3 regions of the Peribacillus sp. S4 genome follow, and region 1 is predicted to be linked to each of the others. Evidence: riboswitches for the same ligand, from Rfam matches in the RefSeq annotation. Region 1 holds a riboswitch; each other region holds the start of a gene.
What was found. Region 1 has a riboswitch for S-adenosylmethionine ahead of ACJ9PY_RS06870 (Fur-regulated basic protein FbpA). Riboswitches for the same ligand answer to the same signal wherever they lie in the genome.
Positions count from the first base shown of each region.

Region 2: it holds a riboswitch for S-adenosylmethionine, as region 1 does, so the genes downstream of both, ACJ9PY_RS05610 (methionine biosynthesis PLP-dependent protein) here and ACJ9PY_RS06870 (Fur-regulated basic protein FbpA) in region 1, are expected to answer to the same signal.
Region 3: it holds a riboswitch for S-adenosylmethionine, as region 1 does, so the genes downstream of both, mmuP (S-methylmethionine permease) here and ACJ9PY_RS06870 (Fur-regulated basic protein FbpA) in region 1, are expected to answer to the same signal.

Region 1 covers NZ_CP175708.1:1,421,813-1,426,054, reverse strand. Annotated here, with positions in the region: gene ACJ9PY_RS06885 (GDSL-type esterase/lipase family protein) at 1-421, opposite strand, end outside; gene ACJ9PY_RS06880 (GNAT family N-acetyltransferase) at 641-1,147, shown strand; gene ACJ9PY_RS06875 (aspartyl-phosphate phosphatase Spo0E family protein) at 1,216-1,413, opposite strand; gene ACJ9PY_RS06870 (Fur-regulated basic protein FbpA) at 1,663-1,851, opposite strand; SAM riboswitch class I at 2,022-2,126, opposite strand; TPP riboswitch at 2,284-2,388, shown strand; gene tenA (thiaminase II) at 2,486-3,175, shown strand; gene thiW (energy coupling factor transporter S component ThiW) at 3,191-3,712, shown strand; gene thiD (bifunctional hydroxymethylpyrimidine kinase/phosphomethylpyrimidine kinase) at 3,681-4,242, shown strand, end outside.
Region 2 covers NZ_CP175708.1:1,174,981-1,179,222, reverse strand. Annotated here, with positions in the region: gene fumC (class II fumarate hydratase) at 1-1,253, opposite strand, end outside; SAM riboswitch class I at 1,580-1,693, shown strand; gene ACJ9PY_RS05610 (methionine biosynthesis PLP-dependent protein) at 1,780-2,892, shown strand; gene metC (cystathionine beta-lyase) at 2,889-4,070, shown strand; gene ACJ9PY_RS05600 (type B 50S ribosomal protein L31) at 4,158-4,242, opposite strand, start outside.
Region 3 covers NZ_CP175708.1:2,974,805-2,979,046, reverse strand. Annotated here, with positions in the region: gene ACJ9PY_RS14075 (ring-cleaving dioxygenase) at 1-114, shown strand, start outside; gene ACJ9PY_RS14070 (alpha/beta hydrolase) at 114-722, shown strand; gene ACJ9PY_RS14065 (flavin reductase family protein) at 741-1,349, shown strand; SAM riboswitch class I at 1,585-1,687, shown strand; gene mmuP (S-methylmethionine permease) at 1,771-3,165, shown strand; gene mmuM (homocysteine S-methyltransferase) at 3,155-4,117, shown strand.

The DNA of each region.
Region 1 (4,242 bases):
TCTTTTTCAGATGGTTGATATATTCCCGTTTACCCTCATTGATTTTTCGGTCACTTATTTTCTCCAAGTTCCCGCCATTACTATTGATCAAGTCATTCGTTCCAATAAAAACAATGAAAGTATCGGCTTCATCAAGTTTCGTTTTAATTCGGTAATCATCTAGCTGTTTCATCACCCCATCCGTTTCCTGGCCTTTAATACCGTAATTCCAAAAACTCACTTTTTGCTCCGATTGGGGATTATTCAATTCATCTTCAAGGCCATCTATATATCCTTCCCCGTCCTTATCCCCTTTTCCATAGGTTAATGAATCTCCAAAAGCCATGACCCTTTGCACATCTTCCGACTCCGAGGCCTGAAATTCATATGCAGCAAAACATATAACCAGTACGATAATCAATATACCTGCCAATTTTTTCATTTGGTTCTCCTCTTGTCTATTTACTAGAAGTATTTAATCTTTTTCATACCCAAAAAATCTGCAGTACTAACATAAAAAAGAATTGTCAGATAAAGAATAAAGAGTGTATGATAATATAAAACTTTCAATGGATTGGGTTTCATTCAACGTCCCTAAAACCAAAAACGGGATTACCCTTCATTCTGGAGATTGAATAAATGATAGTTAGGAGTTTAAATCATGGAAGAACACATAGAGTTTAGAGAGGCAGAACTATCTGATCTACCCAGAATTGTTGAAATATATAATTCGACAATTGCTTCAAGGATGGTCACGGCAGATACGGAACCTGTATCCGTCCAATCGAGGGTTAAATGGTTTGAGGAACATCATTCAGAAAGTAGACCGCTATATATCATTACTATAGAAGGGAAAACCGCTGGATGGATGAGCTTTCAATCCTTTTATGGCCGACCGGCATATAATTCCACTGCCGAAATCAGCATTTACATTGATGATTATTTCCGGGGAAAAGGAATTGGACAAATTTCGATTCGAAAGGCAATTGAATTGAGTCCAAAATTAGGTGTTAAGACTTTATTGGGTTTCATTTTCGCCCATAATACACCAAGCCTTAAGCTTTTTTCTAAATTCGGGTTTGAAGAATGGGCACATTTACCTCAAGTTGCCGAGATGGATGGCATTGAGCGGGATTTGATCATTCTAGGTAAACGTGTCGATATTTAAATATAATTCTTTAGAGCTATTGCCTTGAGCAGTAGCTTTTTTAGATTAATACAGGTCGAATTGCTAATTTAAAAATACCTATATGCTTCTTGAAGGGAAAAATATTCAGAATCTCTTTTACTTGCTAACGCATTCAATAGCGTATCCAATTCTTGGCTGGCTTGTACAGTCAGCAGACTTGTTAAGCCGTAAATCGCTCCCAACTTTATCATTTCCTGTCTCTTCTCTTCTACTTTTTCTATAGTTACCTTACGGCAATGCATCATAGCCACCTCCCATTTATTCAATATTTTTACACTTTTATCATAATGAAATCACTAGTTAAAATCAACTATTTTCCAGAAATTAAATGTGTTATTTTATAGGTCAAATGTGACAAAACACCTATTTTGTTATTTAATTATGTATAATTTGTGTCGTTTTCTAATAAACGCAAAAAAAGCATCCACTAGTGTAGACTGCGAATGCTTACATCATATCCCTTATCCAAAAACCCAAATATTGTATTCCGATTACTATGTCATCCATTCAGAAGGTGACTCGTTATTAGGTCTATTTATAACAATCTTATATTCATCTTCAAGTACTTTTAATGGGGCATCATAAAGGTGCCTTTCATCAGAGGTTTTGTATACTCCATTGGCCAATAGCTCTTCAATGAGTTTTGCCTTCCTCTGTTCAATCCTCTTAAATAATTCTGCCATGTAAATGGCTCCTTTCCGTCCTAGTGCCTGATTCTAGTTAGCTAAACTTTATCAACTTGTTTGATTTCACCAAATTATATATACCTTTTCTAGTATGTCACTAAACGTTATTTCCCAAAAATAAAAGCCCCTTCTAATTTAAGAAGAGGCTGACAGTGTCCGTTCGGCTCTTCTTATCTTCCAAGCATATGCTTGTTGGATTTAGCACAGTTCCCTAAACGGGTCCGCTGCCGAGGTTTCTTAGGGCCAAGTCCCTCCACCTCTCTGGATAAGAATTCAATATATAATGATGTAGAAATGATTCTATCCTAATAATCTTCAAAAGTCAATTACCTGGTTCTCCCTTTTTTCCTGGACATAAAGTGATTCCTCTTTCAAATACGGGTTGCATTTTCTTGTCTTTCTGATATGATGTCAGTAATTACATACAATTCACACCACTAGGGGAGTCTTTTTTAAGACTGAGATGGAATTAGTTCCGGACCCTTTGAACCTGAACCGGCTCATACCGGCGGAGGGAAGTGGATGATATCGTCCATTTTACAGACTATATCCATCTACCCCGTTCCGTATTCAGGAACGGGGTTTTTTATTTAACAAAGGCAAAGGGAGCCATTCTATAGGAGGATGAACAATGGAGAATACAAAATTAGAAACATTCAGTGATAGACTGCATGCACGGGCAAAAGAGATTTGGAAAAGGAACCATTCACATCCCTTTGTCCAGGCAATTGGAAACGGCACACTTCCTGAAAAGAAATTTGCCTATTACCTGAAGCAGGACTATGTCTATCTCATGGATTATTCCAAGCTCTTTGCTTTAGGTGTCATCAAAGCCCATAACATCGAAACCATGGCAAAATTTGCGTGTATTTTAAATGAAACCCTTCAAGTGGAAATGGATATTCATCGGCATTATGCTTCCGAATTCGGGATCAGCTCCAAGGAATTGGAAAATACAGAACCTACTCCAACCACTCTAGCCTATACAGGTTACATGCTAAATGCAGCTCAGCATGGAACTTTGGCAGACTTGATCGCCTGTCTCCTTCCCTGCGCTTGGGATTATTATGAAATCGGTTTGCTATTAAAAGAACAAAATGGAGCAGCACTGGAAAACAATCGCTACGCAGATTGGATAAGGTCCTATTCATCTCCTGAATTCGGGGAAGCACACAAGTGGCTGATCGCTTTGTTGGAAGAATTGACGGAAGGCATGCCTGAAAAGGAACTTCTTAGATTAGAAAAGCACTTTTTGGTTACTTCCCGATATGAATATTTATTCTGGGACATGGTTCAAAATGAGCAGGATTGGCCTCTGTAGGTGGTTGACATGAGGATGAACCCTATCAAGAAACTGACATTGACTGCCATGATCACGGCTTTAACGACGCTTACCAGTTCATTTATTTTCATCCCTGCAGGATTTGCAAAAATCTTTCCTATTCAACATCTGGCAAATGTCCTGACGGCGGTTCTATTGGGGCCTGCATATGCGGTGACACAAGCTTTTTTAGTTTCCATCATTAGAAACATGTCTGGTACCGGTTCAATTTTCGCCTTTCCCGGCAGCATGATTGGTGCACTTTTGGCCGCCATCCTTTACCGAAAAACACAAAGCTTAAAATTCGCCTGTTTAGGGGAAGTGATCGGGACCGGCTTTCTCGGTTCCCTGGCCTGTTATCCGCTTGCCACCCTCCTATTGGGAGAAAAAGCTGCTCTTTTTGGTTTTTTACCGGCTTTTATGTTCAGTTCATTCGCAGGGGCGATTTTAGCTTTCATATTACTTAAAATACTGCTAAAAAATAATTATATGAAGGGGTTTTTTTATGAAAACAGCATTAACGATCGCAGGCTCTGATTCAGGGGGCGGTGCTGGAATACAAGCGGATTTAAAAACGTTTTCTGCACATGGTGTATTTGGAATGTCTGCCATCACAGCCGTAACTGCCCAAAACACAATGGAAGTCCGTTCTGTACAGCCCATTGAAACAGCTATCATATCGGATCAAATTGCAGCTATCTTTGAAGATATTCCTGTCGATGCAGTAAAAATAGGCATGCTTGGATCAAAAGAAATCGTGGAAACGGTCGCTGCGTCCCTTAAAACCTTCATGCCTGCCATCGTTATCCTTGACCCTGTCATGATTTCCAAAAGCGGCCATCATTTGCTCGACGAAAAGGCCATCTCTGCCTTAAAAATGGAATTGCTTCCGCTTGCAAATCTTGTAACACCCAATGTACCAGAAGCGGAAGTACTTACTGGCTTCCCGATTCGGACGAAACAAGATTTCTACAGGGCATGCATTTCGATACAAGAAATGGGTTCCAAAGCCGTTTTACTTAAAGGCGGCCATGCAGCAGGAAATCCAAATGATCTTTTTTATGATG
Region 2 (4,242 bases), 250 kb from region 1:
TTTTCATAACCGATATGCGGGTTCAATGCTGTTACCAGCATAAGGGAACGCTCTACATTTTCTTTGATCTTATCTTCATTTGCAGTGATGCCAACCGCACAATTATCGTTGAAGGAATGAATGCCTTCCGTCAATAATTTGACCGTTTGCAGGAAGTTATAGATGATGACTGGTTTGAATACATTCAATTCAAAGTTACCTTGGCTTGCTGCAAAGCCAATTGTAGCATCGTTACCCACGATTTGTGTCGCAATCATGGTAAGCGCTTCACTTTGGGTCGGATTGACTTTACCTGGCATGATGGAGCTGCCCGGCTCGTTTTCCGGAATGGCAATTTCTCCGATTCCGCTTCTCGGTCCACTTGCAAGCCATCTGACATCGTTCGCAATTTTCATTAAATCTGCCGCCAATGCTTTCAAAGCACCGTGTGCGTAGACGATTTCGTTATGGCTAGTCAATGCATGGAACTTATTATCAGATGTGACAAAAGGATATCCTGTATCCGCTGCAATTTGTTTGGCAGAAAGTCCCGGGAATTCTTTCTTTGTATTGATTCCGGTTCCTACAGCCGTTCCGCCTAGAGCAAGGTTCAATAGTTTTTGGCTGCTTTCCTCAATCATCGCCAAATCTTTATCGAGCATCGCTTTCCAACCGGAAATTTCTTGTCCTAATGTTAAGGGTGTAGCATCTTGAAGATGTGTCCGGCCGATTTTCACGACATCCCAAAATTCTTTTTCTTTTGTATTGAATGTATCACGAAGTGCTTTGATGGCAGGAACCAATTTTTCAGCGACTTCCATAAAGGCTGCAATATGCATGGCAGTCGGGAAAGTATCATTTGAGCTTTGTGCCTTGTTAACATCATCATTCGGGTGAAGGATTTCCGATTCACCATTTTCTTTTAACCATTCATTCCCTTTGTTAGCGACCACTTCATTCACATTCATATTACTTTGCGTACCGCTTCCCGTTTGCCAAACTACAAGCGGGAAATGTTCATCAAGCGTACCTTCAAGGATTTCGCCGCAAATCTTGACGATGGCGTTCTTTTTAACTTCGGAAAGATCGCCAAGATCATAGTTCACCTTTGCAGCAGCTTGTTTAACGTATGCAAATGCACGAACCAATTCTATCGGCATTTTTTCGTTACCGATTTTGAAATTGTTACGGCTTCTCTCAGTTTGTGCTCCCCAATATTTATCAGCAGGAACTTTCACTTCACCCATCGTATCACGTTCGATTCTGTATTCCATGTGTTCTCCTCCTAAGTTTGCACTATTCATTGAAGAATTTTTGCATATGAAATGAATAATGTCGGATTATTCTTTCTCTCCATACATTGTACAAACTTTATTATTTTAAAGCAAAAATATCCCGCTGACCCTTTCCATATTTCTGAAAAATCCTAGGCCATTCATATTTAGATGAAAATTTGGATATTCTTTTTTGACACATAAAGTGTAGGCACCGCTAGGCTTCAATTGACCTGGCCATGAACACCAACACATCATCATCCCCAAAATGTCCTTGACAGTGTTTTGTATATATAGTAAATTCAAAAGAAATTGAATAATCTAAACTCTTATCGAGAGAGGTAGAGGGAATGGCCCGATGACACCTCAGCAACCTTCATTTGTTTCAAACCAATGAAAAGGTGCTAATTCCACAAGTTTATGAACTTGGAAGATAAGAAGAATGACTCGTCCCTACTTAATCAAAGTCTTCTTCTTAAAGAAGACTTTTTTTTATTTTATTTAACTCAAAGGAGCAGTGAAAACCATGTATAAACCTGAAACATATCTTGCTCAATTAGGAAATCGCAGTGAAACGGCGACAGGAACAGTCAATCCGCCGGTATACTTTTCAACAGCTTTTCGCCACGAAGGAATCGGTCAATCGACGGGATTCGACTACACAAGGACAGGTAACCCTACCCGCCAGCTATTGGAGCGATCCATCGCCGATCTGGAAAAAGGAGACCAAGGCTATGCCTGCAGTTCAGGAATGGCCGCCATCTCCACTATACTCGCCCTTTTTAAATCCGGGGATGCGTGGATTGTCAGTGAAGATCTTTATGGCGGTACATATCGGCTGTTAGAACAAGGTTTTAAAAAATGGGGATTGCAGTGTGACTATGTAAACACTTGTTGTTTGGAGGATATCGAAAAAGCCATCACTCCTCACACGAAAGCCATCTTCATCGAAACTCCCACTAACCCTCTTATGCAGCAAACGGATATTAGCGCCGTTGCCGCATTGGCTAAACGATATAATTTATTGCTAATCGTTGATAACACTTTTTACACGCCTCTTATTCAACAACCAATCTTGCTTGGAGCTGATATTGTGATCCACAGTGCAACCAAGTATCTCGGTGGTCATAATGATGTGCTCGCCGGACTGATCGTTGCTAGCGGCGCTGAATTATGTGATGCACTTGCCTTCCATCATAATGGCACTGGAGCTGTCTTGAGCCCATTTGATTCATGGCTGTTGATGCGCGGAATGAAAACCCTGGCATTGCGGATGGAGCGTCATGAAAAGAATGCCAAGATACTTGTAGATTACTTATCGGAGCATGATTGTGTTACGGACGTATTGTATCCGGGCCGAGGCGGCATGATTTCTTTCCGCATCATTGATGAAGCGGCGGTCAACCCATTTTTACAATCGCTCTCATTAATTTCCTTTGCAGAAAGCCTGGGAGGGGTTGAAAGCTTCATCACCTATCCTGCCACACAAACACATGCCGATATACCGCTTGAGGTCAGAACGGCAAACGGTGTTTGTAATCGACTGCTCCGCTTCTCCGTTGGCATCGAGGATAGCGACGATTTGATTGGTGACTTGCAGCAAGCATTCGCACATGTAAAAAGGGAGGCACTACGATGACAGATCATGATTTTAGCTTTGAAACAAAATTACTTCATAATCAACATAAATTCGATCCGGCAACGGGCGGTGTGAGCGTCCCCATCCAGCATGCATCGACTTTCCATCAATCCAATATCGATCAATTCGGCAAATATGACTACAGCAGAAGCGGGAACCCAACCCGCGAGGCACTTGAAGACATCATTGCCGAACTTGAGGAAGGCACTCACGGCTTTGCCTTTTCATCAGGTATGGCTGCCATTTCAACAGCCTTCCTGCTATTGTCTGCCGGGGATCATATCGTCATTTCCGAAGATGTGTATGGCGGAACGTTCAGGATGGTCACAAGCGTTTTAAACCGTTTCAATATTGAGCACACCTTCGTTGACATGACGGACCTTGAAAGTGTCAAAGCGGCGGTTCAGCCAAATACCAGGGCCATATACATTGAAACGCCTTCAAATCCTTTACTTAAAGTGACCGATATTCAAGCTATATGTGATATCGCAAAAAAAGCCGGTGCCTTAAGTTTTGTTGATAATACATTCTTGACGCCCGCATTGCAAAAACCGCTGAATTTGGGCGCTGATGTTGTCCTTCATAGCGCGACGAAGTTTTTATCCGGACATAGTGATGTGGTAGCTGGGCTTGCGGTCGTGAAAGATCCGGATTTGGCGGCAAGACTCGGTTCGCTTCAAAACTCCTTTGGAGCGGTCCTTGGTGTTCAGGATGCCTGGCTCGTAATGAGAGGCTTGAAAACCTTGTCAGTTAGAATGGAACATTCACAAAAAGGGGCCGAAAAGATTGCAGCCTACTTAAAGGAGCAGCCCTTGGTGAAAAAAGTATATTATCCCGGCCTAGCCGATCATCCACAGCACGCCATCCAGAAAGGCCAGTCACTCGGAGCAGGGGCGGTCCTTTCATTTGAATTGGAAAGTGAGGAAATCTTCCGTTCCTTCGTGAACACTGTCGAGCTCCCTGTTTTTGCCGTAAGCCTAGGAGCGGTAGAATCCATATTATCCTACCCGGCCAAAATGTCCCATGCGGCCATGCCTGCTGATGAAAGGGAAAAGCGAGGCATTACGAATAGCTTGCTCCGCCTCTCTGTCGGACTGGAAAATCCGGACGATTTAATCAAGGACTTCGAAGCTGCCCTCGTCAATATTGCCAAAGGGGAAGCAATTGCTGCAAAATGATTAAAGTAGTGGGTGCCTCATATTTTATGGGCACCTTTTTTATTCCATCAATAAAAGAAGACCATCGATTTCCCGATGGCCTAACTCTCATTTCTTCATATTATATTTATCCAGGAAGCGATCGACCCGTCCGCCTTTTTCAGCAAACTTCTGCTTTCCTGTATAATAAGGG
Region 3 (4,242 bases), 1.6 Mb from region 1:
AAGGAAACGATGGGCAGTAAATTAATGCTGCCGCCATGGTTGGAAGAAAAGCGGGAAGTTATGGAAAAAACGTTACTGCCGGCAGTGCCGAGAGTACTAGAGGAGGATAAATGATGAAACATATTTTTCAAAAAGGAAGTAATCCAGAAGCTCCGTTACTACTGCTGTTACATGGCACTGGAGGAACGGAAACAGATCTCTTGCCATTATCCGAAATGGTTTCACCCGGTTCGTCCGTACTGAGCGTACGGGGAAATGTACTTGAAAATGGAATGCCCCGTTTTTTCCGACGGTTAGCTGAAGGGGTTTTTGATGAAGAGGATTTGATTTTCCGAACGAAGGAGCTTTATGACTTCTTGGAATCAGCGTCCGGAAAATATGACTTCGACCGTGACAGAGTGGTGGCATTAGGTTATTCCAATGGTGCAAATATAGCGGCAAGTTTGCTGTTCCATTACGAGGGGGCCTTACAAGGAGCAATTCTTCATCATCCAATGGTTCCAAGACGAGGGATTGCTTTGCCGCCCCTTTCAGATATACCTGTATTTATTGCTGCAGGTAAAAACGATCCGATTTGCCCGGCAGAAGAAACTGAAGAGCTTAATCAACTTTTACAGCAAGCTGGCGCTACAGTTGAAGTTCAATGGGAAAATTATGGTCATCAGTTGACACGTTCAGAGGTTGATGCAGCAGGTTCATGGTTTCAAAAGAACTTTTTATAAGAATGAGGGGGAATGAAGATGATTTCTGTTAACCCTGAAAGTCTGACTGAACGGGATAATTATAAGTTTTTGACTGGAAGTATTATACCGAGACCTATAGCGCTGGTTACGACACAATCCGAAACCGGTACAATCAATATAGCGCCGTTCAGCTTTTTTAACATAGTCAGTTCAAATCCTCCGATGATTTCCATTTCTGTTCAACGGAAAGAAGGAGTTTCAAAGGATACAGCCCGAAATGCAATTCAAACAGGTGAGTTCGTTGTTCATATCACTGACGAAAATAATGTTGCTGATGCAAATCGAACGGCCAAGGAACTCCCATCTGAAGAAAGTGAATTGGGTCTTACTAATTTCACGCTGGCTGTTAGTGATAGGGTATCCGTACCAGGATTGGAAGAAGCGAAGGTGCGTTTTGAATGTACATTAGAGCAATCGATTCCATTGGCAGGTTCCAAGAATGAACCTGGTTGTGATTTACTGATAGGGAAAATAGTCTGCTATCATATAGAGCAAGATATTTACCATAATGGCCGTATTGACCCGAATGGGCTAAAACCTGTAGCAAGATTAGCAGGTCATACTTATACAAAACTAGGGGAATTATTTGAAATAGAACGTCCTTAAGGAAAAAGAAAAAAATGGCGACATCTTTTAAGATGTTGCCATTTTTAAGACCAAAATGACCCCGGTTAGTTTTATTTGCCATTATAATACGCTTAGCGCCTGTTCCAAAAATAAGCAACCTTTTAATATTAATGCCGCAGACGCCATGATCGTTAGCATTTAAAAGGAAGTCTTTACATTCCGAAACAAAACTTGACAAATTTTTCATAGATTGATACAGTTATAAAAAAATAATTTCTTATCCAGAGAGGTGGAGGGACTGGCCCTATGAAACCTCAGCAACAGGTCTACAAAGACACTGTGCTAATTCCAGGGGGTGAAACCTTGATAGATAAGACCGTACGTGTTTATTTGTCAGTAACGCACTCTTTTTTAGAGTGCGTTTTCGTTTTTTCTGGATGCAAGATTAAGGAGAGTAAGAATGGATAACAAAAGGAAGCATGATTTTCAAAGGCAAATGCAAGCACGGCATATAATAATGCTATCGCTTGGCGGGGTGATTGGAACTGGTTTATTCTTAAGTTCGGGTTATACGATTCAACAGGCTGGTCCGTTCGGAACCATCCTTTCGTATCTGATTGGTGCATTGGTGGTTTATCTTGTCATGCTATGTCTAGGTGAACTATCAGTGCATATGCCCGAGACAGGTGCGTTTCATAGTTACGCAGCCAAATACATCGGACCAGGGACAGGGTATACAGTAGCCTGGTTGTATTGGCTAACCTGGACTGTTGCACTAGGTTCGGAATTCACGGCTGCAGGATTGTTGATGCAGCGATGGTTTCCATCAATCAGTGTCTGGATATGGAGTGCTCTATTTGCCATTTTGGTTTTGGCATTAAATGCGTGGACCGTTAAGTTTTTTGCTGAATCCGAATTCTGGTTTGCGTCTATAAAGGTATTTGCTATTGTAATATTCATTATTCTGGGAGCTGCGGCAATGATAGGTTTCATTCCAATGATTAACGCACAATCAGCTCCGTTATTTTCCAATGTTACAAGTGCAGGTTTATTTCCAAATGGTGCTTTTGCCATTCTAATGACGATGCTCGCGGTGAATTTTGCATTTTCTGGAACTGAATTGATCGGAGTTGCAGCTGGAGAAACTGTGAATCCGGAAAAAACGATTCCAAAGGCAATCCGTATGACATTATGGAGATTGATTATCTTTTTTGTAGGTACCATCGTTGTTTTATCCGCATTATTGCCTGTTTCGGATGCAAGCGTATTAGAGAGCCCCTTTGTTGCCGTTCTAGAACGAATTGGAGTGCCATATGCAGCGGATATTATGAACTTTGTTATATTAACTGCCATTTTGTCCGCTGCGAACTCAGGACTATATGCCTCATCTAGGATGCTTTGGTCACTTGCAGATAAGAAAACTATTTCACCAATATTTGCAAAATTGACAAAACGGGGTGTTCCCTTGAATGCAGTCCTTTTCAGTATGCTGGGCGGTGTTTTAGCACTTTTCTCGAGTATTATTGCGCCGGATACTGTATATATAGTGCTTGTATCCATTTCTGGACTAGCCGTGGTTATAGTTTGGATGAGTATTAGCGCGTCACAGTTTCTATTTCGCAGACGATATATAAACGAAGGAAACTCAGTTAATGATTTGGCTTATCATACACCATTATATCCATTCGTACCAATCGTTTCATTTATGCTATGTCTTGCTTCTTGCATAGGAATTGCATTTGATCCTACACAAAGAATAGCACTATATTGTGGCATTCCGTTTATTTTGTTTTGCTATGGAAGTTATTATCTGACACAAACCATAAAGAAAAGAGGAGTAGACCATGAAAAATAAAATTAACCCAATTGAAGCAATTTTACAAGGTCATTCAGTTATGATTTTGGACGGAGCTTTAGCTACAGAGCTTGAAAGTCATGGGTGTGATTTGGACGATCCCCTGTGGTCTGCACGTGTATTACTTGAAAATCCAGAAGTGATTTACCAGGTGCACTCTGACTACTTTCGAGCTGGTGCTGACTGTGCGATAACGGCAAGCTATCAAGCAACAGTTGAAGGTTTCGCCCTCCGCGGAATACAAGAAAAAGAGGCATTGGATCTAATCAGGAAAACGGTTTTACTAGCAAGAAAAGCAAGAGATGACTTTTGGAAGGAAGAATATCAAACGATTAGACCTAAGCCATTGGTTGCTGCATCAGTTGGACCTTATGGGGCTTATCTTGCAGATGGTTCAGAGTATGTTGGGAATTATGGTGTTTCAGATGAAACTTTGGCGGCATTTCATCGCTCACGAATATCAGCTTTGATTGAAGCAGGAGCTGACATTTTAGCATTTGAAACGATTCCTTCCCTGCAAGAAGCAAAAGTATTACATTCATTATTGAAAGATTATCCAGAAGTTTATGCTTGGCTGTCCTTTTCTTTGAAAAATGAAAAAGCGATAAGTGACGGCACATTGCTGGAGGAGTGTGCCAGATTGTTTGGGGACAGTGAGCAAATTGCCGCAATTGGCATCAACTGTGCGCCTGTATCAGTTATCACGGAAGCCATACAGGTGTTGCGTGCAAACACGCATAAACCAATTATCGTTTATCCGAATTCCGGTGAATCATATAATCCAGAAACTAAAACATGGCATGGTCCAGAATCATGTAATAGGCTCGATGTGAAATCTGAAGATTGGCACCATGCGGGGGCAAATATAATTGGAGGATGTTGCAGAACCGCTCCTCATCATATTGCGGGCATTTCAAGAAAGTGGCGACCTTCCGTGGTAACGTTCTCCTAGCATTTTTTGTTATCAAAAATATTGTTATTAAATATGTAAGTAGTCGGGAAACCTATAAACAAAAAGAACAGGAATCTGGCGGTTTCTGTTCTTTTTGAGCTCTTTATTCAGATTCGAGTAATTTG